Regions from separate parts of the Hydrogenophaga sp. 5NK40-0174 genome, predicted to be linked through region 2. Evidence: predicted binding sites of a transcription regulator. Region 2 holds the regulator's gene; each other region holds the start of a gene.
What was found. The regulator FNR, encoded in region 2, switches genes on or off when oxygen is low (the NO sensors DNR and NnrR bind a similar motif). The targets are predictions, from matches to a motif close to TTGATNNNNATCAA.

Region 1: a site for FNR is predicted at 4,782-4,795, ahead of ABWV89_RS00645 (fatty acid desaturase). Genes of this name have one in related genera too.
Region 3: a site for FNR is predicted at 2,308-2,321, ahead of ABWV89_RS16310 (DUF3149 domain-containing protein). Genes of this name have one in related genera too.

Annotation. Positions count from the first base shown of each region.
Region 1 covers NZ_BAABWG010000001.1:132,743-142,897, reverse strand. Annotated here, with positions in the region: gene ABWV89_RS00660 (symmetrical bis(5'-nucleosyl)-tetraphosphatase) at 1-811, shown strand, start outside; gene ABWV89_RS00655 (DEAD/DEAH box helicase) at 854-2,290, opposite strand; gene ypfJ (KPN_02809 family neutral zinc metallopeptidase) at 2,387-3,313, opposite strand; gene ABWV89_RS00645 (fatty acid desaturase) at 3,498-4,601, opposite strand; gene dcd (dCTP deaminase) at 4,840-5,409, opposite strand; gene ABWV89_RS00635 (hypothetical protein) at 5,406-5,666, opposite strand; gene ABWV89_RS00630 (GbsR/MarR family transcriptional regulator) at 5,674-6,291, shown strand; gene ABWV89_RS00625 (cytochrome ubiquinol oxidase subunit I) at 6,415-7,773, shown strand; gene ABWV89_RS00620 (cytochrome d ubiquinol oxidase subunit II) at 7,844-8,851, shown strand; gene guaD (guanine deaminase) at 8,842-10,155, opposite strand.
Region 2 covers NZ_BAABWG010000001.1:663,872-674,026, forward strand. Annotated here, with positions in the region: gene ccoO (cytochrome-c oxidase, cbb3-type subunit II) at 1-356, shown strand, start outside; gene ABWV89_RS03055 (cbb3-type cytochrome oxidase subunit 3) at 369-506, shown strand; gene ccoP (cytochrome-c oxidase, cbb3-type subunit III) at 533-1,444, shown strand; gene ccoG (cytochrome c oxidase accessory protein CcoG) at 1,603-2,979, shown strand; gene ABWV89_RS03070 (nitrogen fixation protein FixH) at 3,027-3,296, shown strand; gene ABWV89_RS03075 (hypothetical protein) at 3,380-3,691, shown strand; gene fnr (fumarate/nitrate reduction transcriptional regulator Fnr) at 3,719-4,438, opposite strand; gene hemN (oxygen-independent coproporphyrinogen III oxidase) at 4,646-6,025, shown strand; gene ABWV89_RS03090 (sulfite exporter TauE/SafE family protein) at 6,078-6,749, shown strand; gene ABWV89_RS03095 (DMT family transporter) at 6,776-7,720, opposite strand; gene aceA (isocitrate lyase) at 8,032-9,351, shown strand; gene ABWV89_RS03105 (DUF4189 domain-containing protein) at 9,583-9,960, shown strand.
Region 3 covers NZ_BAABWG010000004.1:597,831-607,985, reverse strand. Annotated here, with positions in the region: gene mscL (large conductance mechanosensitive channel protein MscL) at 1-116, shown strand, start outside; gene pdxA (4-hydroxythreonine-4-phosphate dehydrogenase PdxA) at 236-1,264, opposite strand; gene ABWV89_RS16315 (Nif3-like dinuclear metal center hexameric protein) at 1,278-2,072, opposite strand; gene ABWV89_RS16310 (DUF3149 domain-containing protein) at 2,106-2,246, opposite strand; gene ABWV89_RS16305 (S1C family serine protease) at 2,412-3,569, shown strand; gene tatC (twin-arginine translocase subunit TatC) at 3,724-4,560, opposite strand; gene tatB (Sec-independent protein translocase protein TatB) at 4,560-5,057, opposite strand; gene tatA (Sec-independent protein translocase subunit TatA) at 5,145-5,384, opposite strand; gene ABWV89_RS16285 (histidine triad nucleotide-binding protein) at 5,507-5,872, opposite strand; gene ABWV89_RS16280 (DUF4870 family protein) at 5,922-6,329, opposite strand; gene ABWV89_RS16275 (phosphoribosyl-ATP diphosphatase) at 6,361-6,738, opposite strand; gene hisI (phosphoribosyl-AMP cyclohydrolase) at 6,735-7,136, opposite strand; gene ABWV89_RS16265 (lipopolysaccharide assembly protein LapA domain-containing protein) at 7,243-7,740, shown strand; gene hisF (imidazole glycerol phosphate synthase subunit HisF) at 7,809-8,588, opposite strand; gene hisA (1-(5-phosphoribosyl)-5-[(5-phosphoribosylamino)methylideneamino]imidazole-4-carboxamide isomerase) at 8,632-9,378, opposite strand; gene hisH (imidazole glycerol phosphate synthase subunit HisH) at 9,393-10,055, opposite strand; gene hisB (imidazoleglycerol-phosphate dehydratase HisB) at 10,077-10,155, opposite strand, start outside.

The DNA.
Region 1 (10,155 bases), 530 kb from region 2:
CAGGCTGCTGGCGGCGGTGGATTTCTCTCCCAGCAGGGACAACGTCTACCTACTGGGAGACCTGATCAACCGCGGACCCGACTCTCTGGCTGTTCTGCGGCGTCTCATGGCGATGCAAGGCTCAGCACACTGCCTGCTGGGCAACCACGACTTGCATTTGCTGGCCGTGATGCACGGGGTGCGCAAGCCGCATCGGCGTGACACGCTTGACGACATTCTGCAGGCCCCGGACGCCATTGCTTTGCAGGACTGGCTGCGAGGGCGCTCCATGGCCATTCATGCCCATGGCTGGCTGATGGTCCACGCGGGCGTCTTGCCCCAGTGGGACACCGCACAAACCTTGCGACTGGCCAGGGAGGTGGAGGCAGTGCTGCGAGGCCCCGACTGGGGAGATTTCCTGCATGAGATGTATGGCAATCATCCGGCGCGCTGGCAAGACACGCTCACCGGCACGAACAGGCTCAGGGTGATCGTCAATGCACTGACGCGATTGCGCTTCTGCTCGGCCAACGGCGTCATGGAGTTCGAGACCAAGGATGACGCCGCGTCTGCTCCACACGGTTTCATGCCATGGTTTGAAGTACCCAGCCGCCGCACCCAGGACACCCCGGTGGCATTTGGGCATTGGTCCACCCTCCGGGAAGCCCGCGCACCAGGGGTATTGCCTCTGGACACAGGCTGCGTCTGGGGCGGATGTCTGACTGCCGCCCGCTTGCAGGAGCCGGCAGGGTCTGTGCAGCTTGTCAGAGTGGAGTGCCCTCAGTCGCAGAAACCCGGCCGCCTCAAAGCGAGTGAGAGAAAGGTCAGATAACCCCCCGGGACAGCAGCGAAGCGGCCCGGTTGGCCGCAGCGCTCAGTCCTGCCCGTCTTCGCCTGAGGCAGGCACTGGCGCCTTGAACAGGGCCGGCACTTTCTTGCGCTGCTTGATGTTGGGCGATGCCCGACCAGCGGCAGACTTCTTCTCAGGCGCCTCCCACGAAGGCTTTTCCCCTTCGCTGACGGAAGGCTCCACATAGGGCTTGTCGAACAAGGGGTCGGACGGTGCCTTGGGCACTTTCGCCATGTGCCGACTCTCACGGCCACCCTGCTTTTCGTCGTGGCGCCATGCCCGCTGGCCGTCGTTGAAATGGCCTGCAGGGCGCCGGTCTGAGGCCAGCTCCACGGGCTCCTGCTCGAACTTCTTGCCCACGAGCTTCTCAATGTCGGCCATGAGCCGGCTGTCGCGACCACCCACAAAGGAGATGGCCAGACCAGAAGCGCCTGCCCTGCCCGTGCGGCCGATGCGGTGCACGTAGTCTTCGGCGTTGAACGGAATGTCAAAGTTGAACACGGCCGGAACATCCTTGATGTCCAGACCGCGGGCAGCCACATCAGTGCAGACCAGCAACTCCACTTCGCCCTTCTTGAAGGCGTCAAGCGATTTCAGACGCTCGTCCTGGCTCTTGTCACCGTGAAGTGCTGCCGTCTTGAACCCGTCGCGTTCGAGCGAACGGGCCAGACGCGCGCACCCCAGCTTGCTGTTGCAGAAGACGAATGCCTGCGTCACACCGCGGTCGCGCACCAGTCGGCGCAGCACATGGCGCTTGTCATCATCGTCGACGCGATAGAAGTGCTGCTCTACCGTCGACGCGGTCGCGTTGGAGCGGGCCACCTCGATCGTGACCGGGTCCTGCAGATAGCTGTTGGCCAGGCGCTTGATCTCAGGCGAGAAGGTGGCCGAGAACAGCAACGTTGTGCGTTGCTTGGGCAGGTGGCTGAGAATGCGCTGCAGGTCGGGCAAGAAACCGATATCCAGCATGCGATCGGCTTCATCGAGGACGACATACTCGACCTGATTGAGCACACAGCTCTTGGCCTCAATGTGGTCCAGCAGTCGTCCGGGTGTGGCCACCAGCACTTCCACCCCGGCGCGCAGCTCTGCTGTCTGGGGTTTCATGTCCATGCCACCGAAAACGACGGCCGTTCGCAGCTGGGTGTGTTTGGCGTACTGTTTGACCTGCTGTGCGACCTGATCGGCGAGTTCGCGCGTTGGCAGCAGCACCAGTGCCCGCACCGGATGCCGTGCGGGCGACATGGACGCGTTCTCGTGGCGCAACAGGCGCTGGAGCAGCGGCAGGGAAAAAGCCGCTGTCTTGCCGGTACCCGTCTGGGCGGCACCCATCACGTCCCGGCCTTGCAGCACCACGGGAATGGCCTGCGCCTGGATGGGGGTCATCTGCTCGTAACCCATCTCCTGGACGGCACGGGCAATGGTAGGGGCGAGTGAGAGTTCTGAAAAAGCTTGAGTCATTGTTTGGTGGGCACGAACCGGGCGCGCCAACCCGTTATTGTCGCACCGATCAGGGTTAAACCCTAGGGATGCCCCAGCTGGCCTGTGCGAGATGCCTCAGAGTTCCCGCGCATTGAAGGTATCGCAGGCCTGAACGCTCCCGGTCTCAAGGCCACGATGGAACCAGCGCTGCCTCTGTTCGCTCGTTCCGTGAGTGAAACTGTCAGGGACCACTGTTCCCTGGCTGCGACGCTGCAGGGCATCGTCTCCGATGGCCGCTGCGGCATTGAGGGCCTCTTCCACGTCACCGGGCTCCAGGACATCATTGGCCTTGTGATTGTGGTGCGCCCAGATGCCGGCAAAACAGTCGGCTTGCAACTCGAGGCGGACGCTCAGGGCATTGTGTTCGCGCTCGCTCACACGGCCACGCATCTCGTCGACCTTGCCTGTCAGGCCCATCAGGTTCTGCACATGATGGCCAACTTCGTGGGCAATGACGTAGGCCTGGGCAAAGTCTCCGGGCGCGCCCAGCTGGCGACGCAAGGTGTCGTAGAAGCTCAGGTCAATGTAGACCTTGCGATCCGCAGGACAGTAAAACGGCCCCATGGCCGCCTGACCGAAACCGCATGCGGTCGGGGTGGAATCACGGTAGAGCACCAGCACAGGTGCCTCATAGCGGCCACCACCTTGCTGGAAAATCCGCGTCCAGGCGTCTTCCGTGCCGCCAAGGACTGCCGCCACAAACTGGCCCATCTCGTCAGAGGGCTGCTCGCCGCTGCCCGCCGGGGCTGAGCGTGGTGCCGGGGACGAGGCAACAGGCACATCTGCGCCGCCCAGCACCCCCAGCAATGACATGGGATTGATGCCGAAGATCCAGGCAGCAATGACAATGATGACGATAGTGCCGAGGCCCATGCCCTTGCCACGGCGGCGAGGAGTACCACCACGACGGCCGAACATGCCGCCCAGCCCTCCACCGAGGCCTCCCGACGAAGCACGTCGGTCCTCGATATTGCTGGATTGGCGATTGTTCTCCCACTTCATGGCCTGCTCTCCTGGTCAGAAGCACCGGCCGGATTCTCGCGGCGGGCCGTGTACTTGCGCGGTAAATGTCACATTATGCGCACTGTCCGGGCTTTTGCCCCCTTTCCGGGGTCAATTTTCTGCTGCCGCGCACAAAAAAAGAGACACCCTCAGGTGCCTCTTTCTTGACGTCTTCAGTGCCTGATCAGGCCAGCGCAGGCTTGCACTCGCTGGTCGGTCGGCCCTGGAAATCGGTCCAGCAACGGCGTGTGAAGTCGTAGAGCTTGCACTTACGCGCTGTCTCGAAATACCAGCGCCACGAGAACCGCTGGATGATGATCCGTCCCGGCAAAGTGTCTTCCAGCATCTTCTGGGCGCTCTTGAGTTTGTAGAGCGGGATGCTCATGTCCACGTGATGCGCCGTGTGCTCCATGATGTGGTGCATCAGACCGCCAATCTTGAAAGGGAATGTCAGGTGCACGGTCGTGGACACGAAGGGCGCTGCCTTGGCCCAGAGAGCTTTGTCGTCATGCCACTGAACAGCCGTGTGGGTGTGGTGCACATACACCACGAAGCCAATCATGGCGTTCCAGAACAGGAAGGGAATCACAAACCCGTAGCCGACCAGCGCCCAGGCCGATTGCTCGGTGGCATAGGCAGCACCGATCAGTGCAGCGATCCAGGCAACCGCACAGGCAGTCACAAAGACACCATCCCAGGTGAATTCGGCACGGCGGGTGCCCATGTAGCTCTTGCGCGGGAAATACATGCGCAGCCACCACATTTCCACAAGGTAATACAACGCCGGGCCCCATCCGCTGCGATAGATTTTCTCCATCATGCGGCGACCGGGGGAGAGTTGGTCAAACTCTTCCTTGGTCATGGGCGCCCACACAAAATCCACGCCCTTGAGGTTGGTATAGCCGTGGTGCACCACGTTATGGCCCACTTCCCACAGGCTGTAAGGCGTCAGCGAAGGCACCATCGCAATACGGCCGAGGATCTTGTTGAGCTTGCGGTGAGGCGTGTAGCTCTGATGGCAGGCGTCGTGCCCGATGATGAACAGACGGCCGATGACAAAGCCGGCGGCCAGGCCACAGAGCAGCTTGGCCCACCAGGCTTGCAACGTCACGGTGCCCACGATCAGGGCGACAAAGACGGCCCAGTCGAGTGCCAGCAGAAAGATGCCCATGGCCGTGCGACGCTCGGCGATGGGTGTCAACCAGCCGCGAATGACCTTGCGATGCGGCAGTGGCTGACCTTCAGGAATGGGTTGAGGTCGCTCGATCTGAGGAGGATTTTGAGACATTGGCAATCACGCAGACAGGGTTGAGGGCCGGGAAAGGGACCAGGCGCTCGCATGGAAAAAGAAAGCCCTGGCAGGCCCTTTCGGGGTTTCGACCCCCCGGCGGGTCAGCAAAACAATTTGACAACTTCGCTGACAAACAGCGAAACAGGCCAATGGTACCTGCTTAAGCTGACACCAGGTTTGCCTTTCGTCAATGTCGGCAAATAAGGTCCGGTTGTTTAGACCTTGTTGAAAACACTCAGGTTTTTGGTAGCGTGACGCCCACCTGACCCTGGTATTTGCCACCTCGGTCTTTGTAACTCGTTTCGCAAACTTCGTCACTTTCGAAGAACAGCACCTGGGCACAGCCCTCGCCTGCATAGATCTTGGCGGGCAATGGCGTCGTGTTGGAGAACTCCAGTGTGACGTAGCCTTCCCATTCGGGCTCAAACGGCGTCACGTTCACGATGATGCCGCAGCGGGCGTAAGTGCTCTTGCCCAGACAGACCGTCAGGACATTGCGAGGAATACGGAAGTACTCCACCGTTCGCGCGAGCGCAAAGCTGTTGGGCGGGATGATGCAGACATCCGAGCTGATGTCCACAAAACTCTTCTCGTCGAAGTTCTTCGGGTCCACCACCGTGCTATGGATATTGGTGAAGACCTTGAATTCCGGCGCACAGCGAATGTCATAGCCGTAGCTGCTGGTGCCATAGCTGACGATCTTCTGGCCGTCGGCCGACTGGCGGATCTGCCCGGGTTCAAACGGCTCGATCATGCCGTGCTGTTCGGCCATGCGGCGGATCCACTTGTCACTCTTGATACTCATGCTTGTCTTTCCGGCCGTGGGCCAGCGCTGCGCTGACCGTGACGACGCTTGTTGTCCCGTCTCGCCAGCGAGAAGGGCTTTGCTACGGCTCTTGATGATTCAGCCTCCCATTTTAGGCCGCCACAAACCGTGCCACCAAAGCCGGATTCGCACTGACCGGCCGTATCGACCATTACCCCTACATTTTCAAGGTCTTCAGAAATTTCTGAAATTTCTGAAATATGTGAAAATAACGCCCATCGATTGATATGGGTCAAACCACCAATGAACACTGAAGTCAAAATGCCCGCGCTGAACCGGGAGTTCGTCTGGCACTTCGGGGAAATGGGCAGTCGCTGGGGGATCAACCGGACAGTGGGGCAGATCTACGCCCTGCTGTACGTCACACCCCGCCCCTTGCACGCCGAGGAGATTGCCGAGACTCTGGAGATCTCGCGGTCCAACGTGAGCATGGGACTCAAAGAGCTGCAGGCCTGGCGCCTGACGCGCTCGCGCCGCTTGCCCGGCGATCGCCGCGATTACTTTGAGGCCCCGGAAGACGTCTGGGAGATCTTCCGCGTGCTGGCCGAAGAGCGCCGTCGACGCGAGATCGAACCCACACTTTCCATGCTCAGGGGCGCGCTGCTCGAAACCCCCAACAGCGATGAAGAGCTGTATGCCCAGGCCCGCATGAGGGAAATGCACGACCTGATCGACCGGCTCATGACCTGGTTTGACGATGTGCAGAAGCTCGCGCCGGAAACCGCTCTGCAGCTCATGGGCATGGGCACCAAGGTGACGCGCGTGCTTGAGCTCAAGGACCGAATCACGGGCAAGGCTTCGGCCAAGAAGAGCCAGACACGCTCGCGGCCCGAGATAGCCGAAGACGACAACGCCACCTGAAAATTCAAGGCACCCGGAGAAGTCCAGACACCACACCGGACCCGAGCGCCCCACTCTGAACCACAACCTACGAATGGATGACCGGCACGCCTGGCGCGTGCCGTGACCTTCCTGCGCCTGAACATGGACACCTTGCTGCTTTCACGCCTTCAATTTGCGGCCAATGTGAGTTTTCACATCTTGTTTCCCACCATCACCATTGCCTTGTGCTGGTTCCTGCTGTTTTTCCGGATCGCGCAGAACCGCACGCAAAGTCTTGCCTGGGAAGAGGCGTATTACTTCTGGACCAAAGTGTTTGCGCTGACCTTCGCTCTGGGCGTGGTCTCGGGCATCGTGATGAGCTTCCAGTTCGGCACCAACTGGCCTGGCTTCATGGAAAAGACCGGCAACATCTCCGGTCCGCTACTGGGCTACGAGGTGCTGACCGCCTTTTTCCTGGAGGCCAGCTTCCTGGGCATCATGTTGTTCGGCCGCGGGCGCGTCTCGCCCAGGATGCACTTGTTCGCCACTTCGATGGTGGCGTTCGGCACCACCATGTCGGCCTTCTGGATCCTGAGTCTGAACTCGTGGATGCAGACCCCGGTGGGCTATGAAGTCGTCAATGGCGAATACCTGCCAGTGGACTGGCTGGCCATCGTCTTCAACCCATCCTTCCCCTACCGGTTCACACACAAGCTGCTCGCCTCTACCCTCACGGTTTCCTTCCTGATTGCCGGCGTGAGCGCCTGGCAGATCCTCAAGGGCAGTGACAACGCCGGCACGTACAAGGCCATGCGCGCCGCACTCATCGCTGGCGCCATCGCAATCCCGACGCAAATCTGGGTCGGCGACCTGCACGGCCTCAATACCCTGGAGCACCAGCCGGCCAAGATTGCAGCAGTGGAAGGCATCTGGGAAACGGAAAGCGGTGCGCCGCTGACCTTGTTCGGCATTCCTGACGAAGAAGCCAAGACCACCCATTTCGCCATCAAGATTCCCCAACTGGCCAGTCTGATCTTGCGCCACGACGCACAGGGTGAACTCAAAGGCATTGCCGACTTCGAAGGTGAAGCACCGCCCGTGGCGCCACTGTTCTACGCCTTCCGTGTGATGGTGGGTGTGGGCATGCTGATGCTGGCCGTGGCCTGGTTTGGCGCCTTCCAGGTGTGGCGTCAGCGCGGCAGGCCCAAGCTGAGTTTCCCCAAGCTGTTCCTGTGGGTGCTGGTGGGCATGAGCTTCTCGGGCTGGGCCGCCACCATTGCAGGCTGGTATGTCACCGAAATCGGGCGCCAACCCTTCATCGTCTACGGCGTGCTGCGCACCAGCGAGGTGGCCACGGCGATCGCACCACCTTATGTGGCCGCGACGCTGGCTGCCTACGTCATCGTCTACGCGTTGCTGCTGGTGACCTATGTCGGCGTGGTCAAGCACCTCGCAGAGCAACGCACTGGCGACCACGTGCCTGCCCATGACGACCCGACGCTGGGCAAGGCTGGCGTTTGATCGCCCGTTGCCACCCAAGCGTCCACGACCCGAATGTTTGAGTCTTTGAGTACTGAACTGGAGTATTGACATGCCACAGACCTGGGGCGAATGGCTGCCCTTGATTTTCCTGGCCGTGATGGGGCTGGCCTTGCTGGCCTACGTGATCCTCGACGGCTACGACCTCGGCGTCGGCCTGCTGCTGCCAGCGGCCAAGGCAGAGAAGCACAAAGACACCATGATCGCCAGTATCGGCCCCTTCTGGGACGCCAACGAAACCTGGCTGGTGCTGGGGGTGGGCGTGCTGCTCGTCGCTTTCCCGAAAGCCCATGGCCTGGTGCTCCAGGCTTTGTACCTGCCGGTGGCGATCATGCTGATCGGCCTGATCCTGCGCGGCGTGGCTTTCGACTTCCGGGTGAAGGCCCCTGCTCAGTACAAGCGCTTCTGGAACAACGCCTTCTTCACTGGATCGCTGGTGGCCAGCATGGCGCAGGGATGGATGCTGGGCAGCTATGTCACCGGTTTTGACAACGGCCTGATGGGTCTGGCTTTCAGCGCTGGCATTGCCATCACCTTGCCCGCGGCCTACCTGCTGTTGGGCAGTGGCTGGCTGATCATGAAGACCGATGGCTTGCTGCGTGAGTTGGCCATCGAATGGGCGCGCCGCGCCATGTGGCCAATGGGGCTTTCCCTGCTCGCCATTTCCATCGCCACGCCACTGGTCTCCAGCGCGGTGTTTGAGAAATGGTTCAGCGGCCCTTCTTCCATTGCCTTGATGCCGGTGCCGTTGACCTGCCTGTTGGCCTTTGCGGTGATTCGCTGGACCCTGGTCAACCGATCCATCGTCAACGGTGGTCATGGCTGGCTGGTGTTTGCTTCCACTGTGCTGATTTTTGTGCTCGCCTTCTTTGGCCTTTCGTTCAGCATCTTCCCGAACATCGTGATCGGCAAAATGACCGCATGGGAAGCGGCCATCCAGACCGGACCGCTCACGGTGGTGTTCATTGGTGTGGCCATTACCTTGCCGGTGATCGTGATCTACACCACCTACATGTACCGCGTGTTCTGGGGCAAGGCCACCGACCTGAGCTACAGCTGATCGACTTGCCCGGTAGAGCGCCGCTGGCCATTGACGACGACGTGCCGAATGGCGCGGTCGTCGCCCAGCACGATGAGTGCAAACAGCAACTCATCCAGACTGCTGGCCAGCGCGTGCTTTCGTGCCAGCAAGGGTGTGGCCTCGGGATCGATGGCGATGAAATCGGCCTCGCAGCCAGGTTGCAGATTGCCCACCACACCGTCCAGCCCAAGGGCTTGCGCCGCCCCCGCCGTGTGTTGCCACCACAAATGGCCGGGCGAGAGCGTCATGCCGCGCTTGGTCTGCCCCTCCCTCGCCACTTTGTAAGCGGCCAGCATGGTGGCAAAGGGCGAGAAGCTCGTGCCGCCACCCACATCGCTGGCTAGGCCGTACCGCATGCCCGCTTCATCGGCTGAGAGGTAGTCGAAGAATCCACTGCCCAGGAACGCATTGCTGGTGGGGCAAACGGCCGCCACCGCGCCGGTGCGCGCCATGTCCTGCCTGTCTTGCATGGTGAGGTGAAGGCAGTGCGCATACACGGCACGCTCCCTGAGCAAGCCATGGTCTTCGTAGACACCCAGATAACTGCGTGAGTCGGGAAACAGTTCCGCTGCCCATCGCACTTCATCCAGGTTTTCGGCCACGTGCGACTGAATCCAGACGTCCGGGTACTTGGCCGCCAGCTCTCCGGCACCGCTCAGTTGTTTGTGCGTGCTGGTGGGTGCGAAGCGGGGCGTGATGGCGTAACCCAGGCGGTCTTTTCCGTGCCATTGCCGGATCAAGGCCTCGGTGTCCAGCAAGCTTTGCTCGGTCTCGTCCCGTACGCCATCGGGGCTGTGGCGGTCTTGCAGCACCTTGCCGGTCATGAAGCGCAAATCACGCCGCTGCGCCTCCTCAAAAGCAGCATGAACTGAAGCTGGGTGAGAGGTCGCAAAGGTCAAAGCCGTGGTCACGCCATGGCGTTGCAATTCATCAAAGAAAAAACTCGCCACCGTCGTTGCGTAAGCCCCATCGGCAAAACGTGACTCGTAGGGAAAGGTGTATTTTTCCAGCCAGGGCAACAAGCCTTCGGCCGGTGCGCCAATGATGTCGGTCTGCGGGTAGTGGATGTGCATGTCCACAAACCCGGGCGCCAGGATGAGGCCACGCCAGTCTTCAACGACCACCCCAGGGTATCGCTCTGCCAGGGATGAGAAGCTGCCCGCCGCGCGCACCACCTTTTTGCCCTCGGCATCGGGGCCAATGACCAGCAGCCCGTCTTCCTCGTAGACAGGGCTGTGGCCATCTTCACTGAATCGCAGCAAGGCTGCCCGGTAAGCTCTCAT
Region 2 (10,155 bases):
GTACCGGTCCTGATCTGGCCCGTGTGGGTGGGCGCTACTCTGACGAGTGGCACCGCGTTCACCTGAACAACCCACGCGATGTGGTCCCTGAGTCCAACATGCCGGCTTACCCCTGGCTGGCTGGTCGCAACGTGGACGCCGAGAGCCTGCCCAAGCACATGGAAGCCCTGCGCACGCTGGGTGCCCCCTATACCGATGAAGAAATCGCCGGTGCGACGGAGGCCGCCAAGGGCAAGACAGAGCTCGACGCACTGATCGCCTACCTGCAGGTTCTGGGTACTGCGCGCAGCGCATCCACTCTGGCGGCCCAGGAAAAAACCGCTGCAGCAGATGCTGCACCCGCAGCCAGCAACTAAAGGACAACGACCATGGATATCAATGATCTTCGGAGCATCGTCACCACGGTCAGCCTGCTGACATTTGTGGGTATCGTGATCTGGGCATGGTCGAAGCGCAATCAGGCGGCATTTGATGAGGCAGCACAGCTGCCCTTCAATGAAGACTGAGACGCGACAACTACGAGAGAAATATCATGAGCGATTTCACTAGCGATTTCTGGCATTGGTTCGTCATGCTCGCCAGCCTGGTCAGCATCCTCGCCTGCGCGGTCTTGCTGTGGGTAAGCGGCACGGCAAAAGTCAAGCCGGCTGCCGACAACACCACTGGCCACGTTTGGGACGGCGACCTGCAAGAGATGAACAACCCGCTGCCCAAGTGGTGGGTCTATCTGTTCATCATTACCGTGGTTTTTGCACTGGTCTATGGTGCGATGTACCCCATGTTCGGCAAGTTCGCCGGCGCCCTGGGCTGGTCCTCGGCTGGGCAGCACGCCACTGAAGTGACGAAGATGGAAGAGAACATCGCTCCCATCTACGCCAAGTTCGACGGCATGACGCCTGAGCAGATCGCAGGAGATGCACAGGCCCAGGCCATCGGTGAGCGCCTGTTCCTGAATTACTGCGCCCAGTGCCATGGCTCCGATGCTCGCGGCAGCAAGAGCTTCCCCAACCTCGCCGATGGTGACTGGCTGGGCGGCGAAGGTGCTGATTACATTCAGGCGACCATTGCCAACGGTCGCACCGGCGTCATGCCTCCCATGGCCGCAGCCCTGGGCACTGCGGACGACGTTCGCAACGTGGCCAACTACGTGCTCAGCCTCTCTGGAAGCCCGCACGACGAAGTCGCTGCAACTGCCGGCAAGGCCAAGTTTGCCGCCTGCGCTGCCTGCCACGGCATGGACGGCAAGGGCATGCAGGCGGTGGGTGCTCCCAACCTGACCGATGACACCTGGCTCCATGGCTGGGGCGAGGATGCGGTTGTTCGGGCCATCACCGACGGTTTCAACAACAACATGCCGCCTCAGGCTGCTCTGCTCAACGAGTCTCAGATCAAGGTGCTCGGCGCCTATGTCTGGGGTCTGTCGAACAGTCCATCGGCCAACTGATACTGGCACCAAGCCCGGGGCCATCCCCGGGCTTTTTTGATATCCGTCCAGATACTCCCGAGAGTTCCAACGTGACCAACGCCAATCCAACTGCCAACGCGGACAAGACCACCGATCTCGCTGATGTGCCCAAAGGGGTGCCCGCAGACGACGAAGTCATGGTGTCGTTGTACGCCTCGCGCAAGAAGATCTATCCCCGGGCAGTGTTCGGGTTCTTCTCGAAGTGGCGATGGTTGCTGGTTTGGGCAACGCAGCTTCTGTTCTATGGCCTGCCCTGGCTGGAGTGGAATGCCCGCCAGGCAGTCCTGTTTGATCTGGAAGCCCGGCGGTTTTATCTCTTTGGTGTGGTTCTGTACCCGCAGGACTTCATCTTCCTGACAGGCCTGCTGGTCATTTCTGCACTGGCCTTGTTCCTGTTCACGGCAGTGGCGGGGCGCCTTTGGTGCGGCTACGCTTGCCCACAGACCGTCTACACCGAGATCTTTCTCTGGATCGAGAAGAAGGTGGAGGGTGATCGTTCGGCGCGCATGCGACTGGACAAGTCCGACCTCTCAGCTGGCAAGGCAGGCAAGAAGTGGCTCAAGCACGCGTTGTGGATCCTGTTTGCATTGTGGACAGGTTTCACTTTCGTCGGCTACTTCACCCCGATTCGAGAGTTGGCCAGTCTTTCCGTCGCTGGCGCGCTCGGTCCCTGGCAAACCTTCTGGATCTTCTTCTACGGTTTTGCCACCTATGGCAATGCTGGCTGGATGCGCGAGCAGGTTTGCAAATACATGTGTCCTTACGCACGCTTCCAGAGCGCGATGTTCGACAAGGACACCATGATCGTGACTTACGATGCTGCCCGTGGAGAACCGAGAGGTCCACGGTCGAAAAAGGCCGATCCCAAGGAGCTGGGTCTGGGCGCTTGCGTCGATTGCACCTTGTGTGTGCAAGTCTGTCCGACGGGTATCGATATTCGCAATGGCCTGCAATATGAGTGCATCGGTTGCGGAGCCTGCATTGACGTGTGCAACGAGGTGATGGACAAGGTCGGGTATCCGCGCGGGCTGGTTCGCTATGCCACCGAAAACGGTGTCGCCAAAGGCTGGACCACCCAGGAGATGGTCAAGCATGCCTTCCGGCCTCGCGTTCTTGTGTACACGTCCATCCTGATGGCCATCACGGCAGCCATTGTGATCGGACTGTTTGTGCGCACCCCCCTCAAGGTCAACGTGATCCGGGACCGGGGCGCGCTGGCGCGCATGGTCGAGCGAGGGCGGATTGAAAACGTGTTCCGTCTGCAGGTGATGAATGCCACGGAGACCGCACAGAACTACGTGGTGTCGGTGGAGGGCCTGCCGGACATCATGATTGCCTCCGGGAATGAAATCGAAGTTCAGCCAACGGAAGCTCGCGCGGTGGCCGTTCGGGTGCAGATTCCGCCCAATACGGCAGAGCCGGGTTCTCACCCGATTCGCTTCACTGTTCGGGCCGCCTCTGGTGATGATCCGGACGAGGTCGTTGAAAAGGCTGCCTTCCTGGTTCCCCGCTAAACTGTTTCATTGGAGTGACCCAGCATATGTCTTCCGGAGTCCTGAACATGCCTTCCCAATCAACTACCCCTGTGCCAGCCAGCACGCCGCGCCCTTGGTGGAAGGAACCCATCATGTGGCTGGTTGTTGGCGGCCCTGCCGCTGCCGTGATCGCCGGCGTGACCACCGTCATCATTGCGGCCAGCAACCCTGACCCCGTGCTGGATCGCACGGAAGCCGGTACTGCCAACATGGTGCCGGCCCATCAGGCGCGCAACCATGCGGCCTCACCGACAGTTGCGCCTGCCGGCAAGAGTGCCGGGCAAGACAGTCAATGACCAAGGTGCAGGTCCTGGGGCTCGCACCTTGAGGCCTCCGAACCTGGCACGACCATTTCACACGGATCTGAGGAGACACACACATGAAAGCGCAACGTTGGATGTGGATCGCCTGGCCAGCATTCCTCGTGGCGGGTGTACTGGAGATTCTGGTGTTTGCCATGGTGGATCCCAGTGATCTGCAGTGGTTTGGTGAGCCGCTCGAGCTGTCGCGGCAAGCCGTCTACACGATCGGCTTTTTTGTGTTCTGGGCCATCACCATGGCTTCGAGTGCCCTGACGACCTTGCTGGCCATGTCTCCGTTTGAAGTGAATCGCTGCCCAGTGCCTGCGGACGAGCGACCTCGGAATTGCGTGAAGAACGGCGGGGCAGGGGACTGCAGCAGCTGCGGCTGACGACTGGTCAGCCCGACGCAAGCCATTTCAGGAGCACTGCTGCGGGTTGACGATCTGTTTGAGGCCGTCCGTGTCCTTGATGTGGACGTAGCGCTGTTTGACGTCGATGATGCCTTCGTCCACGAACTTGGAAAAGGTGCGGCTCACTGTCTCGAGCTTCATGCCCAGATAGCTGCCGATCTCTTCTCTCGTCATGCGAAGAATGAGCTCTGATTGCGAGAAGCCCCGGGCGTGCAGGCGCTGGACCAGGTTGAGCAAGAACGCCGCCAGCCGCTCTTCGGCGCGCATGCTACCCAGAAGCAGCATGACGCTGTGGTCACGCACGATTTCGCGACTCATGATCTTGTGCACGTGGTGCTGCAGCGTCGTGAACTCACGTGAAAGCTCTTCCACCTGGTCGAAAGGCATCACGCAGACTTCAGCATCTTCAAGTGCCACGGCATCGCAGGAATGGCGGTCGCTGACGATGCCATCGAGGCCGATGATCTCGCCCGTCATTTGAAAACCGGTCACCTGGTCGCGTCCATCGGCGCTGGTGACGCAGGTTTTGAAAAAGCCGGAGCGGACCGCGTACAAGGAAGTGAACTTGTCCCCCACGCTGAACAGGGACTGGCCCCGCTTGATCCGCTTGCGTGTGGTGATCACGCTGTCGAGCTTGGTCATTTCCTCTTCGTTGAGGCCCATGGGCAAGCAGAGCTCGCGAAGGTTGCAGCTCGAACAGGCGACTTTGATGCTGGTTCCGTCCATACGTATATTCATCGTTGAGGTGGCAAGCTTAACCCAAAGACACATTGGCGGCTGCAATCCCCCTGTCTGGAAACCGCTCTCACGGCCTTTGCACCTCATCCAATGTCAGTCAGGGCAAACCCGGGGAAGGTCGCAGGGCTTGATGAAGATCAATGGGATCGTTCTCACATTGAGGCAAAGTGCCATGCCATCAATGGAGAATTCTCAGTGAGCCACGCGATTTCCGACGATTTGCTCAAGCGTTTTGACGTTCCAGGGCCTCGTTACACGTCCTACCCCACAGCAGACAGGTTTGTGGAAGCCTTTACAGAAGGCGACTACATCCAGGCGCTGGAGCAGCGGCGCGCCGGGTCCATGGCCCTGCCTTTGTCCCTGTACGTGCATATTCCGTTTTGCGAGTCGGTCTGCTACTACTGCGCCTGCAACAAGGTCATTACCAAGCACCACGACAAGGCTGCCGAGTATCTGCGTTACCTGTCGCGTGAAGTCGAGTTGCAGGTTCAGCACTTTGGCAAGGGGCACAACGTATCGCAGCTCCATCTGGGCGGCGGTACGCCGACCTTCCTCTCGGACGAGGAGCTCGAAGACCTGATGTCAATGATCCGCCGGAACTTCACCCTGGTGCCTGGCGGCGAGTATTCGGTGGAGGTTGATCCGCGCACAGTGACCGACCAGAGGCTGCAAACACTTGCCCGGCTCGGGTTCAATCGCCTGAGCTTTGGTGTGCAGGATTTTGATCCTGCGGTTCAGAAAGCCGTGCACCGCGTGCAGCCGGCCGAGCAGGTGTTCGATCTGGTCAAGGCGGCGCGTGAAATCGGCTTCGAATCCGTCAACGTCGACCTGATCTACGGCCTGCCGCTGCAAACGCCGGAGAGTTTTGCACGAACGCTGTCCCAGCTCAACGATCTGCGGCCCGACAGGGTGGCCTTGTACGCGTACGCTCATCTGCCGGCTCGATTCAAACCCCAGCGCCGGATTGCCGCCGCTGAGCTGCCCAGTCCTGCAGACAAGCTCACCATGCTGTCCAGATCGCTCGACGCCATGAGCGAAGCCGGCTACGTGTATGTCGGGATGGACCATTTCGCGCTGCCAAGCGATGCGCTGGCCGTGGCAAAAAGGCAGGGACGCCTGCACCGCAATTTTCAGGGCTACAGCACGCAGCCGGATTGTGATCTGATTGCACTGGGCGTATCGGCCATTGGGCGCATTGGTGCGACCTACAGCCAGAACGCCAAAACGCTCGATGAGTACTACGACGCGCTCAACCAGGGGCGACTTCCCATTGTGCGTGGCCTTGCACTGACCCGTGACGACTTGCTGCGCCGCTCAGTGATCATGTCTGTGATGTGCCAGGGTGAGGTGCAGTTTGAGTCGATCGAACTGGGGCATCTCATCGATTTCAAGTCCTACTTTGCGCGCGAAATCGAATCGCTGGCCGATTTTGAAGCCAATGGTCTTGTCGAAGTGGATGACAGCAGCATCCGCGTGACCGCCCAGGGCTGGTACCTGGTCAGAGCCATCGCCATGGTGTTCGACAAGTACATCCAGACCGATCTGGACCGGGCACGCTTCTCCAAGATCATCTGAGCCCGCCGGGCGATGGCCCCTAGCGGGCCCGCCGCGCTGATACAGTCCAGCTATGCAAACTTCGATGGCCATGACGGCGCTTTTCATGGGCCTGGTGGGAGGACCCCATTGCGTGGCCATGTGCGGCGCTGCTTGTGCTGGCATTGGCCATGCAGCAGGGGAGCGCAGCACCCAGGCACTGTGGCTTTTCCAGCTCAGCCGGGTGGCGGGCTACGCCTTGCTGGGTGCATTGGCTGCAGGCTCCGTGCAAGGGCTTGCCTGGCTTGGTCAGAATACCGCTGTTGTCCGACCCGTCTGGACCACTTTCCATGTCGCTGCGCTGGCCTTGGGACTGGCGCTGCTGATTCGAGGGCGCCAACCTGGCTGGATCGATGACCTCGGGCAGAGCATCTGGCGCAAAGCACGGCCGGTGCTCACCCGGATGGGGGCAGGCGCGCCCATTGTGCTGGGCGCTGCTTGGGCCTTGATGCCCTGCGGCCTGCTGTACTCAGCCTTGTTGATGGCATCCTTGTCGGCAGACGCGTTTCAAGGGGCCGGCATCATGGCTCTGTTTGCTGCGGGCACGGCAGTGTCCCTGACAGCCGGGCCCTGGCTCCTGCTCAAACTCAGGGGAGGGCGCTCAGGCGCCTGGGCCATCCGGCTGGCAGGGCTGGCCCTGGCAGGCGCCTCTGGGTGGGCTTTATGGATGGGCATCACTCAGCCTACGGGTCTGTGGTGCGCCTGAAGGCTCAAGGCCGTTGAGTCGTTTCATCACAATGGGGCCGCCAGAGGGTTGCGTGTCTTGCGGGTAGCCACCCAGAGGCCAAGCATGGCCAGCCCGAAGGCCACCCACTGAGGCAGGCTGGGGCGCTCACCCAGAAGCAGGACACCAATGGCCGCCGCCGAGACGGGCAGCATCACGGTGAAGACACCCGCCCTGGCGGCCGGTACATGCTGCAGGCCTTTCATCCAGAGCCACACCGTCCAGACGCTCGCCGCCATGCCGTAGAACAGGACCAGCAGCCAAAGTGGCGCGGCCACCGTGCCAAAGTCGAAATGCCATGCGGCGTACAGGCCCATGGGCGTGACAAGCAGCAAGCCCCAGAGATTGATGATGGCTGAGATGCGGCGAGGGGAAATGCGAGCCGTCAGGCGTTTGCCAATGACCACGTAGGAGGCTTCGCACACGACAGCAGCGAAAACAAGCAGCGGGCCGAGCCAATGCGCTTGAAAGGCATCTGCATGAGCCGGCTCCTGGCGCCCGTAGGCAAACAGGCCGATGCCCATGGCGGAGAGCGCAATCGCCGCTATGGTCTGACGCTGCAACTGTTCCTTCAGAAAAGTCCTGCTGAGAATGGCGACAACGCCGGGTAGGGCGGACATGATCAGGCCGGCAGTAACGGCAGATGTCATGGCCACGCCAAAGAGCATGAAGGTCGAGAACAGGAAATTGCCGAGAAATGACTGCAGGAACAGCAGCTGTCGCTCGCGCCTTTCCAGAGTGGGCTCGTGCTCCGGCCGCTTGATCCAGCGCGCCATGGCCAGGGCGCCGATGCCGAAGCGGAGCCAGGCAAGCAGAAACACCGGGAACACCACCAGCAGAGGCTTGGAAAGGGCCACATAGCTGCCGACCAGCGACATGCTCAGCCCGAGTGCGCCATAGGCCCACCAGGGTGGCTGATGGAGGTGGGTGGGGCTGGTGGTGGAGGCTGTCATCACAGTGGGCGATCATGCCGCATATTGGGTGGACACGCAGACGGTTTGGTTTTGTATGACAAGAATATATTTTCGATATATGAAAATCAACAATGCTGCGGTGCGAAATATTTTCTCAATACAAGAAAGATTAATTCACATTGAGAAATGTCCATTTAAGTCTATGATTTTCAATGTGAAAATATTTCTCTTATATAAGACATAAGAGCTTCACAAAGTCTTCTATAAGACTTAAAGTCTTGTCATCGGATGGCCTGGATGCCATCCCTGAGTCGATTGTCCTTTTCATTCAACTACCGGAGAGCCATTTCATGTCTCAACAACTGACCCGCGAACAGCAAATCGAAGCCCTGAAGAAAGACTGGGCAGAGAACCCACGTTGGAAGAACGTCAAGCGTGGCTACAGCGCCGAGGACGTCGTCCGCCTGCGCGGCAGCCTGCAGCCCGAGTACACGCTCGCCAAGCGTGGTGCCGAGAAGCTGTGGGAAAAGGTCAACGGTGGTGCCAAGAAGGGCTACGTGAACGCGTTCGGCGCCATCACTGCCGGTCAGGCCATGCAGCAAGCCAAGGCTGGCCTCGAAGCCGTGTACCTGTCTGGCTGGCAGGTTGCCGCAGACGGCAACACGTCGGAAACCATGTACCCCGACCAGTCGCTGTACGCCTACGACTCCGTGCCAACCATGGTTCGCCGCATCAACAACACCTTCAAGCGCGCTGACGAAATTCAGTGGGCCAAGGGTGTGAATCCTGGTGACGCCGAGTTTGTCGACTACTTCCTGCCGATCGTTGCTGACGCTGAAGCCGGTTTCGGTGGCGTTCTCAACGCTTTCGAACTGATGAAGAACATGATTGGCGCTGGTGCTGCCGGCGTTCACTTCGAAGATCAGCTCGCTGCTGTGAAGAAGTGTGGCCACATGGGCGGCAAAGTCCTGGTGCCTACCCGTGAAGCCTGCGAGAAGCTGATCGCTGCCCGTTTCGCCGCCGACGTGATGGGCGTGCCCACCATCGTTCTGGCCCGTACCGACGCAGAAGCTGCCAACCTGATCACCAGCGACTACGATGAGAATGACAAGCCATTCCTGACCGGTGAGCGCACCCAGGAAGGTTTCTACCGCGTCAAGAACGGCCTGGAGCAATCCATCTCCCGCGGTGTTGCATACGCACCTTACGCTGACCTCGTGTGGTGCGAGACCGGTGTGCCAGATATTGGCTTTGCCCGTGAATTCGCTCAGGCTGTTCACGCTGCCTGCCCAGGCAAGCTGCTGTCCTACAACTGCTCGCCATCTTTCAACTGGAAGAAGAACCTGGACGACAAGCAAATTGCCAGCTTCCAGGAAGACCTGGCTGCGCTGGGCTACAAGTACCAGTTCATCACGCTGGCCGGTATCCACGTCAACTGGTACAACACGTTCCAGTTTGCGCACGCCTACGCTCGTGGCGAGGGCATGAAGCACTACACCGAGATGGTGCAGGAGCCAGAATTCGCTGCTCGCGAGAAGGGCTACACCTTCGTGTCGCACCAGCAGGAAGTTGGCGCTGGTTACTTCGACGACGTGACCACCGTGATCCAGGGCGGCTCTTCCTCCGTGAAGGCCCTGGCCGGCTCTACCGAAGAAGAACAGTTCCATTGATGATGGAAGGGGCGTCGGTCAGCTGATGCCCCACTCCTGCATGACCTGCAGGGAAGAGGAGACAGCCTCGAGGCGATTTCGCTTCGAGGCTTTTTGTTTGTCTTCTTGTTTGTGTCAGGCGCTGCTTCCGGTGACAACGGTCTGGCAGGGTGGCAGTTATGGCTGCTGAAATGCCGCCGTACAATGATTCATTGTGTTGAATCAAAGTTGGGGATACGAAGAATGGCAAAGATGACGCGTTGGATTCGTGTGGCGACCCTGGTCGCGGCAACGGCGGCACTGAGTGCATGTGGTGGCAATGATGACCTGTATGGTGCCATTGCCTACAGCTCGGACACCGGCGTCGCAGCCGGTGCATACAACTACGAAACTTCCGTGGAAGCCGCCAATGCAGCGATGAGCAAGTGTGGAACTGGCTGCGCTCTGGTGTTGCAGTTCGATGGTGAAGACACCTGTGGCGCATTTGTCGCTTCCTCCAACGGCCAGTGGGGCGTCGGTGCCGACGACAACAAGTCCGATGCCATTGAAAAGGCCACGCGCTCCTGCGAGGGCAAGGGCGGGGTGGACTGCGAAGTTCTGGAAGACCTGCCCGCAGTCTGTCTGGGCTGAAGACGCTGCTGGAGTTGCCCCGTTCGCCGCTGCGCGGCGAATGTGGGACAATGACGGTTTTCAAGAACCCATCAAGAGCGAGAAAGGCAGCACGGGTTATGACACCGCGAACTACGGCAACCTGGATCGAGACCCCTCACGGGTCGGCTGTGTCGCGCCTGCATTGATTGGCTTTTCAAATCTTGATACAGCGCG
Region 3 (10,155 bases), on a different contig from region 2:
TCATGCTGGTCAAACAGGTCAACCGGCTCAAGCGTGAGGAACCGGCAGCACCTCCGGCCGCCACGCCCGAGGACATTGTGTTGCTGAGGGAGATTCGTGACAGCCTCAAGCGCTGAAGCAGGCAGCTGATACCAGCGGCCCTACCCATGAAAGAAGCCGCTACTCCCAGCGGCTTCTTTCTTTCTGTTTGGTGAACCCGCCCCCGGGCAGTCAACCCAATGGGCAGAGGTTTCGCTCAGCACTGACCCATGGCCTGCTCCAGCGCGGCCAACAGGCTTTCGCAGGAAGCACTCCCTGTGCCCGCCAGATCAAATGCCGTGCCATGGTCGGGGCTGGTGCGCAGGAAAGGCAATCCAATCGTCGTATTGACTCCGTGCTCCAGGCCCATCAGCTTGACCGGGATCAGGCCCTGATCGTGATACATCGCGATCACCAGATCGAACTCGCCCTGGCGAGCCCTCATGAAGACTGTGTCCGGTGCATGCGGCCCCGACACGTTCACTCCCTCGGCTTGCAAAGAAGCCACCACCGGCCCCAGCACGTCCAGCTCCTGGCGACCAAACAGCCCTCCTTCTCCGGCATGGGGGTTGACCCCTGCCACAGCCACACGAAGGCCAGGCACGCCCTGGCGTGAAAAATGAGCCTGGGTCAGCAGTATCGTCTGCCTGAGGTTCTCGGCCGTGATCGCAGCCAGTGCCTCCTGCAAACTGACATGGATGCTCATCAGCACAGTCCGTAGGCCAGGGCAACTGAGCATCATTCGGACAGGCACCGACTCGATGCCAATACCGGCGTGAAGCGCGGCCAGGTGCTGCAACATCTCCGTATGCCCGGGAAAGGGTTCTCCAGCGGCTGCCAGAGCTTCCTTGTGGATAGGCGCGGTCACCAGGGCTCTTGCATGCCCATGCAGACAGGCCGCGGCGGCAGCCTTGATGGCCTGCGCGGCCATATGCCCTGCTGCAGCGCTCACCTGGCCCCAGACAGGCAAGCTGGCCGCCCCTGACTGCCGCAGGGAAACAAGCTGAACCCGCCCTGTCGTTGAGGGCACGCATCGACCTTCATGGTCATCCGCCTCGAAGAGGTCAGCAAACCGCACCCCCAGTACGCCACACGCACGGTCGAACACGCCATCGTGACCATAGACGACGCAGGACGACCGGATCTCGGGGCGTTCCAGCATTGCCCGGACAACAATCTCCGGCCCGATGCCCGCCGGATCACCCATGCTGATGGCGACAGGCCTGGGAGAATTTGAGAGAGCCATGGAAGGCCTTTCTTCAGGCCGGGTTGGGTATGTCCACAAACTGGTGCTGGACACCAAGTTCGTCCGCCAGCCGTTGTCCCACCGCCTGCACGCCATACCGCTCGGATGCATGGTGACCACAGGCAATGAACGCGACTCCGCATTCGCGCGCGTAGTGCGCTTGTGGCTCGGATATCTCACCCGTGATGAAGACATCAGCACCTGCAGCGATGGCGGATTCGAAGTACCCTTGAGCACCTCCCGTACACAGGGCTACTGTCTTGATCTGCCGGCCGTCACCCTCCACCAGTAACGGCGTTCGATCGAGGCGCTCTTTGACGTGGCTGGCCAATGCCGCAGCCGATTCGAATGCAGCGTCGCCAATCCAGCCCAGTTGCTGGTCGCCAAAGCTGCCAGCTTCGCCCTGCCATCGCTTGACGCCCAGTCGCGCCGCCAGCTGGGCGTTATTGCCCAGCTCCGCATGGGCGTCCAGCGGCAGATGGTAGGCGTACAGATTGACGTCGTGAGCCAACAAGCGCGCGAGGCGCTGCCTCATCCACCCAACAACCCGCCCGTCCTGGCCGCGCCAGAACAGGCCGTGATGAACCAGAATGGCGTCTGCTTGCGCATCGATCGCTGCGTCGATCAGTGCCAGACTTGCTGTGACGCCGGTCACCAAGCGCCGGACCCTGGACTTTCCTTCGACCTGAAGACCGTTCGGTCCATAGTCCTTGAAAAGCGCTGGCTGAAGCAGCATCTGCAGGCGCTGGGTCAACTCGGACCGGTCGACGCCATGAGTGGAATCGACTTGTGATGTTTTGGCTGTCATGCCGCTATTTTGACAGCCAGAGCGGCTTTCGCGTCAGCGCTGCGCCTTCGCCGATTCGTCGATCTTGCGGGAGAAGAAACGCAGGAACCAAACGGCCATCACAATGATGAACACCAGCACCGCCAGGCTCAGCAAGCCGTAGTCAGTGGAAAAAAGGTCGATCACCGCTTTCATGTCACTCTCTCCTTTGCAGATAGATACATGAGCATTGCACTGCTCATGGCCAAGTCAGGCATTGACATGGGTCAATAGGCTTGAAATATCAGTGACTCGCCGTCAATTGCATGACAATAGTCATGTTCGGCGGCCATATCGGCCGCGCAATTGCCTGCAATCCCTATGAAACGTATCTGGTTGGTTTTCTCGCAGGCTGTCACTGTGTTGCTGGCAGCCTATTTCGTGGTGGCGACGCTCAAGCCGGACTGGGTGCGCAACGCGGGCAAGGGAGCGTCGGTCGTTCAGGTGTTTGAGAGCACCGTGCCTGCAGACGCGAACGCTGGCGCCAACGGCGTGCCCAACTTCCGCAATGCTGCCAAAGTGGCGGCTCCCGCCGTTGTCAGCATCAACACCTCTACCGCAGTGGCCTCTAACGGTGCCACTGATCCGTGGTTTCAGTTCTTTTTTGGAGAGCAAGACCAGTCACCCGCGCAGGCCGGCTTGGGCTCTGGCGTCATTGTCAGCCCCGCCGGGTACATCCTGACGAACAACCACGTGGTGGAAGAGGCCGACCAGATCGAAGTGGTCCTCAATGATGGCCGCCGCACGGCAGCAAAGGTCATAGGCACCGACCCTGAAACAGACCTGGCCGTCCTCAAGATCGAGTTGGGAAATTTGCCTGTCATCACGCTGGGCGACACCGGCAGCCTGGCCATTGGAGACCCCGTTCTGGCCATTGGCAACCCGTTCGGCGTGGGTCAAACAGTGACCAGTGGCATTGTCAGCGCCCTGGGCAGAAACCAGCTCGGCATCAACACGTTCGAGAATTTCATCCAGACTGACGCCGCGATCAACCCAGGAAACTCGGGCGGCGCTCTGGTTGACACAAGAGGGACACTCATGGGCATCAACACGGCCATTTACTCTCGCTCAGGCGGATCCATGGGCATTGGCTTTGCCATTCCGACATCCACGGCGAAATCGGTGCTGGATGCTATCGTTCTTGAAGGAAAGGTCACACGCGGATGGATTGGCGTGGAGCCACAAAACCTGACGCCTGAGCTGGCGCAGACATTTGGCCTCAGCAACGACAGTGGCGTCATCATCACTGGCGTGCTCCAGAACGGCCCCGCCGCCAGCGCCGGAATGATGCCCGGTGACGTCATCGTTGCCGTCAATGGCGTCACCGTGGGTAATGTCTCTCAGCTGCTGGCTACCGTTGCAGCGCTCAAGCCTGGTGAACCGGCCAAACTGGAAATTGTCAGGCGCAGCGGCAAAGAGACTTTGACTGTCACCCCCGCCAAACGTGACCCAGCGCTTCTGAGAGGTCTGGCACGCTAGACATATAGGAGCAGTCGCAGCTGGGGGACAGCCGACGCTCCTTCCAGGGATCACGCGGCTGGGGTACCACTTGGATGCCCCGGTGCTCGGCACTCAGGAGAAAGCACACCTACTGACCACACGCAAGGCGCTACAAGGCACAGCCCCAGAAGTATTAGTCCTTGCCCGCGCTGCCGGTGTCGCCTTGACCATCAACGCTGGCATCCGACGCATTTTCTTCATCGCCATCAGACGCGTCCTTCTTGGGCGCAAACCAGCGCGCCCCGATGATGCCGAGCTCATAGAGCAGGCACATGGGTACGGCCAGCGCCAACTGCGAGATCACGTCTGGTGGCGTGACGACGGCGGCGATGATGAAGGCGACGACGATGAAATAGCCGCGAAAGCCCTTGAGCTTCTCAACAGAAACCATGTCGAGACGCACCAGAAGCATCACGACAATAGGCACCTGGAATGCCAGGCCGAAAGCCAGATACAACGACAGAATCGCCTCCACATACGAAGCGATATCAGGGGTCGCCGCAACGCTCTCGGGCGTGAAGTTCTGAATGAAGCCAAACATCTTGTCCAGCACAAAGAACTGAACAAACCCAATGCCCAGGTAGGCCAGTGCGCTGCCGAGCACGATCAGGGGGATGGCAAAGCGCTTTTCGTGTTTGTAGAGACCGGGCGCGATGAATGACCACAGCTGGTACATCCACCAAGGCAGAGAGACCAACAGCGCGGCCATGGCCAGCACTTTAAGGGGCACAAAGAAAGGCGAGAACACCCCAACCGCGATGAGCTTGGCATCAGGCGGCATGTGCGCCTTGATGGGCACGGCAATCAAATCGATCAAACCGCTTGGGCCAGGCCATAAGGCCAACGCGCCCATGCACACCAGCAATCCGATCAAGCTGTAGACCAAGCGGTCTCTCAACTCCATCAAGTGCTGGACAAAGGGCTGCTCTGTGCCTGCCAGCTCGTCAGCTGGCTCATTTTTTTCGGACATCAACGGGAACTTGAGGTATTGCGGGGGCGGTAGCGCGCCACTCGCGCCGCGCCAGAAAGAGCGCGGGTTCGCACGCCTGAGCGTGCCTTGTACCACTGAGGCATCGCTGTCTGCTTGATGCGCCAGTTCTTGCGTGGGTGCCTGTAGGTGGGATAGACGGGCTCTCCAAGCTCATTCAGGGCGTCAGAGGAATAGGCTCCGTCGCTCTCTTCAAGGGCTGAGGTGGCCTCCGCCCAGGACTTCTCGAAATCGTTGGCCCCCTCGCGCACAGACGATTCGACGTCACGGGCTGCGCCTTCGACGCTGTCTCGCATCTTCTTCAGCTCGTCAAGTTCGAGCGAACGGTTGACCTCTGCCTTCACATCAGCCACATAGCGCTGCGCCTTGCCCAGCAAAGCCCCTACGGTTCTGGCTACCCGCGGCAACTTCTCCGGGCCAATCACGACCAGTGCCACCGCACCGATGAGGGCGAGCTTGGATATTCCGAGGTCAATCATGACGATCTAACAAAAACAAGAAGGCGGAACACATGGCAGAAGGTGCGCCGTGGCCGAACCCCGCAGCGCCCCATGACCAACGCTGGCTCAGCTCTTCTGCTTTGCCTCGACGTCGATGGCCTCAGATTGTTCCGCAGACTTGCTCTGGGTGACCTGACCTGCCGGAGCAGCTGGCGCTTCATCCGCGCTGCCGTCCTTCATCCCATCTTTGAAACCTTTGACGGCGCCACCGAGATCAGAACCAATGTTCCGAAGCTTCTTGGTACCAAAAACCAGAAGCACGATCACCAGCACCACCAACCAGTGCCAAATAGAAAACGATCCCATTCCTTACTCTCCAGAACTGAAATATCGCACGATGCGCAATTGATTTGATTCTACGCCGCGCAGAGGTTCCCTCGACCGATTCACGCCTCAACGGCGGTAGATATTGGCCATTTTTACCAGTTTCAACCCTTTTTCCAGGGGCGGGGGCCACCAATCACGTGCACGTGCAAATGGTGAACCTCTTGCCCACCATGCGCGCCCGTGTTGCAGACAACGCGAAACCCACCCTCAGGATAGGGCTCACAGCCCTGCTCGGCAGCCAGTTTTGGCGCCAGCACCATCATCTTGCCCATCAAGGCTGCATGTTTGTCTTCCAGGTGGGCCATCGACGGGATGTGTGCCTTGGGGACCATCAAAAAGTGAACAGGTGCCCACGGCTCGATGTCATGAAAAACGAAGACATCGTCGTCTTCGTACACCTTCTTGCTGGGAATGGCGCCAGCAACAATCTTGCAGAAAATGCAGTTCGGGTCGTGAGATTCGGACATACAGAGTTAAAAGAAATCAAACAAGGTCGAGCCTCACCGGCAGGACTGGTCAACTGGGCATTGGACGGCTGTCCTTCATCCACAGTGCGCCTTTGATAATCCGGTAGAGGAACCAAATGGAAACCACGATCCAGGCAATCATGCCCGGAACAACAAAAACAAACCAAAGCGGCAAGGTCACCACGTAGAGCACACCGGCCCAGATCACCGAACGAATGCGCCAGGAAAAATGCGTGGCCTGCCACGTCCCTTCTGCATCGGACTGCTTGACCAGATCAATGATCAATGCAATCAGCAGAAGACCGAGCCCGACTTGCGTACCCGGAAGAACTGCAGCAAGGGCGACGACAAAATGCAAGCCGTAGCTGATCCACCCGATCGTCTTCAGCGACTCGGCGTCCTTGTCTCCACTCTCGCCGACGGGGGTCACGTCGATGATGTCTTTGTCTTCGGACATGCTCTCTCCTTGCTTGGTACCCAGGGGCACATCAATCGGACTGCCCTTCTCGCGCTTTGGCTTTGCGAAGGGCTTTCTCTTCGAGGCCGCTCAAACCTTCCCTGCGAACCAGCTCGTTGACAACATCGGCAGGGCTGACCCCATAGTGCGACAGGGCGATCATGCTGTGAAACCACAGATCGGCAACCTCATTGACCAGCTTCTGGCGGTCGCCTCCTGCATCGCAGTCCTTTGCTGCCAGCACCACTTCCGTCGCCTCTTCACCGACCTTTTTGAGGAAGGCGTCCGACCCCTTGTGGAAAAGGCGTGCCACATAGCTTTTCTCCGGGTCGCCACCCTGGGATGGCTTGCGAGACTCAATGACTGCAGCGAGTCGCTCCAGCGCATCCAGCTGATTGAAATCGCTCATGGTTTGTAAATGCTCTTTGGATCTTTGACGACTGGCTCAACTGCCACCCATGCCCCTTCACGCAGTTCCTGATAGAAACAACTGTGCCGCCCGGTATGGCAGGCGATGGACGGATCGTGGCCTTTCTGTGTGATCTTGAGAAGAACCACGTCATTGTCACAATCGAGCCTGAGGGCATGCACCACTTGTTCATGCCCGGATTCTTCACCCTTGAACCACAGCTTGTTCCGGGAGCGACTGAAATACACAGCCCGCCCCAACTCCGCCGTTTTCTGCAGCGCCTCGCGGTTCATCCAGGCAAACATGAGGACGTCCCCGCTTTCCGCTTCCTGTGCGATGACAGGAACCAAGCCATTGGCGTCCCACTTAACTTCGTCCAACCATTTCATCCATGGAATCTACCATGCCTCGGCATGAGCTGACACCTTGTCACACAATAGCGCCAAGGGCATTGGCTAGCGGTCATAATGTCCGGAATCAACAGGCCACTGCCCTCATAGCCCCATGAAAGCTAGAACCATCATTCTCGTCATCTTCATCTTGCTGGTCGCTGGCTTCGTCGCGTTGAATGTCGACACCATCTTGCAGCCTTCAACCCTGAACTTCGGGTTTACTGAACTTGAAGCGCCAGTCGGGCTGTTCATGCTGGGCGTCATTGCAGTCACGCTGGTTCTGTTCCTCTTGCTACAGCTGTATCACCAGGCTTTGCACATGATGGAGATCAAGCGGCTGACCAAGGAGGCCAGCGAGCAGCGGCAGCTTGCCGACAAGGCCGAAGCATCCCGGTTCACCGAGTTGCGCAACTACCTTCAGACAGAGCTGCAGGCCATCGCAGACCGGGAGCGGGACATTGCGGACAAACTGCATGCTCGCGTGGACCTGCTGCAAACCAATCTTGAGCAAGTCATGGAGCAAACAGGAAACGGACTGTCCGCCAGCATTGGTGAACTCGAAGACCGCGTGGAACGACGTTTGCCCCCCGCTGAGAGCGACGCGCTGTAAGCGCCCAGGATTCGCCGGCATCGGCACGCCGCTTGGTCAGCGGCGATTGTTGCGGGGTTCTGCAGTCGTCAGAGGCGCACCGGGATACCGCGCTCGGCCATTTTTTCCTTGGCTTGTGCGACTGTGAACTCGCCGTAGTGAAAAATGCTGGCAGCCAGCACAGCGTCGGCTCCGCCTTGCTGCACACCATCGGCCAGATGGTCCAGCGTCCCGACGCCGCCCGAAGCGATAACGGGAATGTCCACAATATCGGATACCGCTTTGGTCAAGGCCAGATCGAACCCGGATTTGGTCCCATCTTTGTCCATGCTGGTCAAGAGTATCTCTCCAGCACCCAAAACCGCCATCTGCCGAGCCCACTGAATGGCGTCCAGGCCGGTGTTCTTTCGTCCACCATGGCTGTAGACATCCCAGCCTTCACCGCGCGCCATCAGGTCATCGCCAAAACGTCGCTTGGCGTCGATCGCCACGACAATGCACTGCGAGCCGTACTTGTCAGCGGCCAGTCGAATGACATCGGGATTGGCAATCGCTGCGGAGTTGAAGCTTGTCTTGTCTGCCCCGGCATTGAGCAAGCGGCGAACATCCTCAACGGTGCGCACGCCCCCTCCCACAGTCAGCGGGATGAATACCTGAGACGCGACATCTTCGATGATGTGCAGGATCAGGTCGCGATCGTCCGAGGTTGCCGTGATGTCCAGAAAGGTCAGCTCGTCAGCACCCTGCTCGTTGTAGCGGGCTGCAATTTCCACAGGATCCCCTGCATCTCGCAGCTCGACGAAGTTGACGCCTTTGACAACCCGCCCACCTGTGACATCCAGGCACGGGATGATGCGTTTAGCCAGCATGGTATGAATCAGTCGCGCAGAGTTGAAATGGAACCGCGCTGCATCACTCTTGCGAGGTCAGTTCGTCGGCGAGTGCCTGGGCCTCTTCGAAATCGAGATCGCCGCTGTAGATTGAACGCCCGCAGATCACCCCCTCCACACCATCTTCTTCAACGGCGCAAAGGTTGCGGATATCGTCGAGGTTGGACAGCCCACCGGATGCAATCACCGGGATGCTGATGGACTGGGACAAGGCTACGGTGGCATCGATGTTGATTCCCGACAGCATTCCGTCGCGCCCAATGTCTGTGTAGATGATGGACTCCACGCCATAGTCTTCGTACTTTCGCGCCAGGTCAACAACCTCATGACCGGTGAGCTTGCTCCAGCCGTCAGTGGCAACTTTGCCGTCTTTGGCGTCCAGGCCCACGATGATGTGGCCGCCAAACGCAGAGCATGCATCCTGCAGAAAGCCAGGATTCTTCACTGCTGCTGTGCCAATGATCACATACCTCAACCCGATGTCGAGGTAGCGCTCGATGGTGTCCAGGTCGCGAATACCTCCGCCAAGCTGCACGTCAATGTCAGGGCCGAGCTCCTTCAGGATCGCCTTGATCGCCGCCTCGTTCTTGGGTTTGCCTGCAAAAGCACCATTGAGGTCCACCAAGTGAACCCGTCGCGCGCCCTTGTCAACCCATTGCCGGGCCATGGCGGCAGGATTCTCGCTGAAGACAGTGGATTGATCCATGTCGCCTTGTTTGAGGCGAACACATTGACCGTCCTTGAGATCGATGGCGGGGATGAGAAGCATGGCTGTCAGTGAGCTCAGGGTGTCCAGGAAAGGAAGTTGGAGTAAAGCGCCAGCCCCTGGTCAGCACTTTTCTCCGGGTGGAATTGCGTAGCAAAAATATTATCGCGGGCCAGCGCCGCTGCAAAGCGCCCGCCGTAGTCCGCCTCGCCCACGCAGTGATGAGGGTCAGCTGGTCGGGCGAAATAGCTGTGCACAAAATAGAAGTAGGCGCCGTCAGGTACACCCTTCCAGACCGGGTGAGCAGGTCCTCTGCCCAGGTCATGAAAAACCGGGTTCCATCCCATCTGGGGAACCTTGAAACGGCTTCCGTCCTGTTGCACCATACCCTCCAGGCGGAAGCGTACAACCTCGCCCGGGATGAGGCCAAGGCATTCTGTCGGTCCTTCTTCGCTTCGGTCGAGCAGCATCTGCATGCCGACACACACCCCAAACAGCGGTTTGGAAGCAGCAGCCTCAAGCACCACATCCATCAGGCCGGAATCCCGAAGCTCACGGATGCAGTCACCCATATGGCCTTGGCCAGGGAGAACCACTCGATGGGCATCTCGCACAGCCTGCGCGCTAGAGGTCACCACGACATCCGTGGCGGTCCCCATGGCAGCATGGATGACCGCTTGAGAAACCGAACGCAAATTTCCGCTGCCGTAGTCGACGACAGCCACTGTCTGGCGATTCATGACATGGAGAAGGACAACTGGCTACAGCGAGCCTTTGGTCGAAGGCACAACGTCGCCGAGACGAGCGTCGCGCTCGAGCGCCATCCGAAGGGCTCGAGCA